Regions from separate parts of the Trinickia sp. NRRL B-1857 genome, predicted to be linked through region 1. Evidence: predicted binding sites of a transcription regulator. Region 1 holds the regulator's gene; the other holds the start of a gene.
What was found. The regulator FNR, encoded in region 1, switches genes on or off when oxygen is low (the NO sensors DNR and NnrR bind a similar motif). The targets are predictions, from matches to a motif close to TTGATNNNNATCAA.
Positions count from the first base shown of each region.

Region 2: a site for FNR is predicted at 2,002-2,015, ahead of hemN (oxygen-independent coproporphyrinogen III oxidase). Genes of this name have one in related genera too.

Region 1 covers NZ_JBFLUK010000001.1:326,934-330,345, reverse strand. Annotated here, with positions in the region: gene AB1286_RS01550 (acetate/propionate family kinase) at 1-10, shown strand, start outside; gene AB1286_RS01545 (universal stress protein) at 86-568, shown strand; gene AB1286_RS01540 (universal stress protein) at 726-1,208, opposite strand; gene fnr (fumarate/nitrate reduction transcriptional regulator Fnr) at 1,492-2,268, shown strand; gene AB1286_RS01530 (zinc-dependent alcohol dehydrogenase family protein) at 2,293-3,282, opposite strand.
Region 2 covers NZ_JBFLUK010000001.1:2,517,155-2,520,566, forward strand. Annotated here, with positions in the region: gene AB1286_RS11205 (Crp/Fnr family transcriptional regulator) at 1-469, opposite strand, end outside; gene hemN (oxygen-independent coproporphyrinogen III oxidase) at 485-1,930, opposite strand; gene AB1286_RS11215 (Rrf2 family transcriptional regulator) at 2,119-2,589, shown strand; gene AB1286_RS11220 (MBL fold metallo-hydrolase) at 2,626-3,412, opposite strand, start outside.

The DNA of each region.
Region 1 (3,412 bases):
GCTCGCTTGATTTGGATCAGCACACGCCAGTGCGTTGCCGCCGATCATAAAGGCGTTACTTCTTATTAAACGACGAGGCACCGACATGTATAAACGCATTCTCGCGCCGATCGACGGCAGTGAAACGTCCGCGCGCGCATTCGATTCGGCCCTGCGCCTGGCACGTGAATTCAACGCGGAAGTGTTCCCGCTTTACGTTGTCGACGTGCCGCTCGTCGGCGCCGACGCACCCGGCTACGATCCGTCGATCGTGCGCGACGCGTTGTTCGAGGAAGGCTCGCGCGTGAACAAGGAGGCCCTCGCGAAGATGGAACGCGAAGGCGTGACCGGCACCCCCAAAGTCGTCGAAACAAGCGCACTCGGAGACGATATCGCGCACAGCATCTTGCGTGTCGCCGTCGAAACGGGCGCCGATCTCGTCGTCATGGGAACGCATGGCCGCCGCGGATTTCGCCGTCTCATACTCGGTAGCGTGGCCGAGCGCTTCCTACGCATCTCGTCGCGCCCTGTGCTATTGGTTCCGGCGCACGACGCCACGGCAGAAGTCGCTCCCGCACCGGCTCGATAAACTTCGCACGATTCGATGCGAAGCGCCCGCACCTAAACTTAAACGAACTGCGCCGGCCCATCTCACGATCGGCCGGCGCAGTTTCGTTATCGTTGCCATGCGGATTTCGTCTCGAGCCGAGTCCGGTTTGATGGCACTCGGCCCTATCGCGCAACGATTAGAGGGTATCGGCTTGCTCGTCGGCCTGCTTATCGGGCGTATGCCTTACGAGCAATACGGGTATATGCGCTTTGCGTAGCAGCGCCTCGGCCACGCTGCCGAGCAGCACGCGACGCATGCCCTGCCGGCCGTGCGTGCCCATGACGATGAGGTCCGCTTCGCACTCGTCCGCCGCGCGTGCGAGCACCTGGGCGATACCGTCGCCGTAGGCGTCGAGCGCGCGCGCGACGCCGCTCACGCCATGCTCGCGCAACAACTCGCGCGCTTCGTCGAGCGCCGCGGTCGCCGCATCGACTTGCACCGTATCGGCGCCTTGCTCGGGCATATAAACCGCACCGACGTCGACAAGCTGCGGTGCGTGTTCGACCACGAACACGGCGACGATTTCCGCACCCGACGCCTTGGAGATCTTGATGGCTTCATCGAGGGCGAGACGCGCGCCACGACTGCCGTCCACGGCAGCCAGGATCCGTTTGTACATAAGTTATTCCTCCTGGGCCTATCGCCCATGGTTTTTATGCTTACGGCATACAGTCTGCGTCCGCTACGGAACATCGGACTTGACGGCGATCAACGGTCCATTCGTCGGGCTTATTACATTTACCACGCGTTGATGTAGGACAACCCTTACAAAGCTTCCACAACACTTACCGCAGTTTCATACGCCGCCGATTTCTTTATAGCGCCCGACCTCCGATACTGCCAATCAAGAGATGGACTTCTCGCGCTGCTTTGCGCTCGCGCCGCCCTTTTGAGGAGGTCGTATGTTCAACGAAGCAACCTTCGCCGCCGATGTCGCGACGGCGCCAAGAGAATCCGCCTCGGCTTGCGCGCCCCCCAAGGGAGTCGAACGCCGCACCGCGCAGCATTGCGCGAGCTGCTCGATGCGCTCCGCGTGCATGCCGCAGACGCTGAGCGCACAGGAGCTGACGCGCTTCGATTCGATCGTCAGCGCAACGCGCATCATCAAGCGCGGCGACGCGCTGTATCGCGCAAACGATACCTTCCAAAGCATCTACGCGATCCGCTCCGGATCGTTCAAGACCGTCGTCATGCATCGCGACGGCCGCGAGCAGGTGACGGGCTTTCATTTGGCGGGCGAAGTCCTTGGGCTCGACGGCGTGTGCACCGAACACCATAGCAGCGACGCCATCGCCATCGAAGACAGCAGCGTATGCATCATTCCCTACGCGCTGCTCGAGTCGATGTGCGCCGAGTCCAAACGTCTTCAACAGCAGGTTCTGCGCATGATGAGCGGCGAAATCGTCCGCGAATCGTCGCTCATGATGCTGCTCGGCACGATGAGCGCCGAGCAACGCGTTGCCGCGTTCCTCCTGAACATGTCGAGCCGCATGAAAGCGCGCGGGTATTCGGCGGCCGAATTCAATCTCCGGATGACGCGCGAGGAAATGGGCAACTTCCTCGGTATGAAACTCGAGACGGTGAGCCGCATGTTTTCCAAATTCCAGCGCGACGGACTCGTGCAATCGCACGGCAAGCAAATCCGTATCGTCAATCTCGACGAGTTGGGGCGCGTATGATCTCCGCCCGCCCTTGCGATGGTATCAGTTGCTCACGGCGAGCACTGCCGCGCCTGCGAGTCGTCCTTCTCTCAGGTCGGCCAACGCCCGATTCGCTTCGGCCAGCGGGTAGACCGTGGTCGCGATGTCGAGCGCGATCGTATCGGCGAGCCGCATGAATGCGTGACCGTCGTCGCGCGTGAGATTCGCCACCGAGACGATACGGCGCTCGCCCCAGAGCATGTCGTAAGGGAACGACGGGATATCGCTCATATATATCCCGCCGCAGACCACCACCCCACCCTTGACCACGGCGCGCAACGCCGTGGGCACGAGCGCGCCGACCGGCGCGAAGATCAGCGCCGCATCGAGCGGGCGAGGCGCGGCCTCGTCGCTCGCGCCGGCCCAATTCGCGCCTAACTTGAGCGCGAGCGCCTGCGCCGCGGTATCGCCCCGGCGCGTGAACGCATAGACCTCGCGGCCCTGATGACGCGCTACCTGCGCCACGATGTGCGCCGCGGCGCCGAATCCGTAAATGCCGATGCGCTCGGCATCGCCCGCCATCGACAGCGTTCGATATCCGATCAACCCCGCACAGAGCAGCGGCGCGGCCTCGATGTCCGAATAACGCGCCGGCAGGCGAAAGCAATATCGGCTGTCGGCGACCGTTCGCTCGGCGTAGCCGCCGTCGATCGTATAGCCGGTGAAGCCCGGTGCATCGCAGAGATTTTCCTTGCCGCGCGCGCAAAACGGACAATGGCCGCACGAATGCGCGAGCCAAGGTACGCCGACGCGTTCGCCCAAAGCGAACTGCGTCACCCCTTCGCCGAGCCCCGCCACGATCCCGACCACCTCGTGCCCCGGCACGAGCGGCGTCTTCGGGTGCGTCAATTCGCCGTCCACGACGTGCAGGTCGGTACGGCAAACGCCGCAGGCGCGCACGTCGATCAGAACTTGCCCCGGCCGTGGCCGCGGCTCGGGCAGATCGCGCAGTTGCAACACGGGACTACGTCCATCGAAGACCATTGCTCGCATTTCGCTGCCTCCCTCGGAAACCGACGGTTGCCTGAAGTGTTTCACCCGCCTCGTTCGCCGTTCATTTCAGCGCAATTCGTCTGGTTTGTCTTGATGCAGAGCAAAGCGATCGCCGTGCGCACGCGTCACC
Region 2 (3,412 bases), 2.2 Mb from region 1:
CGCGATGCGTGCCCGATCGAAGCGAATACGCTTCGACGTCGCGCATAAGCGCATGCAGCCGAGCGCTCATGCCCGCGAGCATTTTGCAGGCGAAGTCGGGCTGGTCGCGCAATTCGTCGACGATCGCCGTTTTGCTGACATGCAGCAGCAGCGAATCGGCGAGCGCTTGCCCCGAAACAAAATACGGCTTACCCAGAAACATGAGCGCCTCGCCGAAGCTGTCGCCGGGCCCAACGAGCCGAACGACTTTCTCCTCGCCGAGCGGCGAAATGACACTGAGTTTGATCTGTCCGTAGACGACGGCGTGCAGGCCCGTGCAAGGGTCGCCGCAATTGAAGACCGTCTCCTTTCGCGCGACCGGTTGCTGCGTCGTACCCTGCGCGATGCGATCGAGCTCAACCGCGGATAGCTCGTTGAAAAGCGGCATCCGAGCAAGAAAGTCCTGAACGCGAATTTTCGCTTTTTGCATCTGCACTCCGTCGGTCTAAATCAATTTCGAATACGAAGCCGCGCTAGGCCGTCCGAGGTATTTGTCGAACGTCATCGCGACGGCGCGTACGAATAAGCGCCCCTTCGGCAAGATCCGAATCGCGTCGTCGCTCAATTGCACGAGTCCGGCTTCGGCAAGCGGTGCAAGCGCCTTCAGCTCGCCTTCGAAGTAGCGTGCGAAGTCGATGCCGTGGCGCGCCTCGATCGCGCGGTATTCCAACGGCACGCTGCACATCAACGTCATGACGACTTCGCGTCTGAGGAGATCGTCGGCCGACAAGGTCAAACCGCGCTCCACCGGCAGCTTGCCCTCGTCCAAGCGTTCGTAATAGGTCTTCACCGATCGCGTCGATTGACAATAGCTGCGGCCGATTTTGCCGATCGCCGATACGCCGAAACCCACGAGGTCGCATTCGGCTTTCGTCGTATAGCCCTGGAAATTCCGGTGCAAGCTGCCCGCTCTGAGCGCACGGCTCAATTCGTCGTCCGGCTTTGCAAAGTGATCGAGGCCGATATAGACGTAGCCCGCGTCGAGTAGACGATGCGTCGCTCGCATAAAGATGCGCAGGCGGTCCTCGGCAAGCGGCAACTCGCTCGCGTCGATCAGCCGTTGGGCCTTGAAGCGGCTCGGCAGATGCGCGTAGTTGTAAAGGGCGATGCGGTCGGGGGCGAGCCGCACGACTTCGTCGAGCGTGCGATCGAAGCTTGCGACCGATTGCCGCGGCAGCCCGTAGATAAGATCGACGTTGATCGATTCGAAGCCGGCATCGCGGCTGGCTTTCAACGCGCGTTCGACCATGGGGAGCGGCTGAATGCGATTGACGGCTTGTTGCACGGCCGGATCGAAATCCTGTACGCCGAAACTCGTTCGATTGAAGCCGAGCGAGGCCAACTGCGACAACGTATCGGCCGTGACGGTGCGCGGATCGATCTCGACGCCGAGTTCGGCGTTCGCGGCGAAATCGAAGTGACGACGCAATGTGTCCGTTAGCCGGCCGAGTTCGTCGATCGTGAAAAACGTCGGCGTACCGCCGCCCAGATGCAACTGCGAGACATGCCGCGCGCTTCCCATCTCGGGCGCGACCATCGCAATCTCGCGCAGCAGATAGTCGAGATATTCGACCGAGCGGCTGTGATCGCGCGTAATGATCTTGTTGCAGGCGCAAAAGTAGCAAAGCGACTCGCAAAACGGCAGATGCACGTATACCGAGAGCGGCGGCTTCGTGACGGCTTGTGCGCGCTGCGCGAGGTGACCGCGATAGGCAGCTTCGTCGAACTCGGCCGAGAAGCGATCGGCGGTGGGGTAAGAGGTGTAGCGCGGTCCCGCGTTGTCGAAGCGGCGAATCAACGCCTCCGATAGTTCGATATCGGCCGAGCGTGCATCGCCGGTGTGCTCGCCACCGTCCGGGATTTCGCAGCCGCGCTGCGGATTTGCTGACATATTCGTTCTCGTGGACGTACCGTGTCTCTTGCCGACCCTCGATCATTATCGAACCGGCGAGCATCGGAAACTTGATGTATGTCAGCAATCTTTCGATCTGATTCGTACGCGAGCGCGCGCTGCGACGGTGCGGGCAGGGCATCGGCACGCCTAAAAGATATACAATCGATCGACTTTATAGGTGCGCTATGCGACTCACGGACTTCACCGATTACAGTTTGCGCGTGCTGATGTACGCGGCCGTTCGTTCGGACGAGCTCGTCACGATCGGCGAGATTTCCGAAGCCCTCGGCATCGCGCGCGGGCATCTCGTCAAGATCGTGCACGCGCTGGGGCGAGCCGGTTACTTGAGCACGACGCGCGGCAGGACAGGGGGATTGAAACTCGGGCGGCCGGCGTCGCGCATCACGGTGGGCGACGTGGTGCGCACGATGGAGCCGGATTTCCGGATGGTCGAGTGCTTCGACACGGAAGGCAACGCATGCGTCATCACGGCTGCCTGCGGCCTGCGCGGCGTGCTCGGCAGCGCGCTGCGGGCTTATTTCGAGGTGCTGGACAAATTCACGTTGGCCGATATCGCGGCCGAGCAAAGCAAGCTATCGCGACTGATCGGCCTCACTGCCAACGAACGGCCGCTCGTGCGCCTCGCCCGCAAATAATGCGGGCGAAGTATCCAGTGCGAAGTGTGAAACCGATCAAAGCGCGTTGAGCGGAATCTTCAGATAGCGAACGCCGTTCGATTCGGGGGGAGGCATGTCGCCCGCTCGAATATTGACCTGCACGGCAGGCAAAATAAGCACCGGCATCGACAGCGTGCGGTCGCGCGCGAGTCGCATATCGACGAACTCGTTCTCCGACACGCCCTCATGCAAATGGACGTTCCCGCGACGCTCTTCCTCGACGCTGGTTTCGCAGCGCGGCTCGCGCGAGGCGGGCGGGTAGTCGTGACACATGAACAAGCGCGTGCGCGCAGGCAGCGATAGCAGCTTTTGCACCGAGCGATAGAGCAGGTGCGCATCGCCCCCGGGAAAATCGCAACGCGCCGAGCCGACATCGGGCATGAACAACGTGTCGCCGACGAATACGGCGTCGCCCACCTGATAGGCCATATCGGCCGGCGTATGCCCCGGCACGTGGATCGCGCGCGCCTCGAGGGTGCCGATCGAAAAAATCTCGTCGTCGGCGAAAAGGTGATCGAACTGCGCGCCGTCTTCGGCCACGTCCGATCCCAAATTGAACACGTCTTTGAACTTGTGCTGAACGGTACGGATCTGCTCGCCGATCCCGATCGTGCCGCCCAACCGAGCCTTCAGATACTGCGCGGCCGACAAATGATCGGCATGCGCATGCGTTTCCAGCACCCATTGCACTTGTAGGCCGTGCTCGCGCACGAATGCGATCACCCGATCGGCCGATTGCGTCGACGTCCGGCCCGACTTCGGGTCGTAATCGAGCACCGAATCGATGATAGCTGCCGGCGTC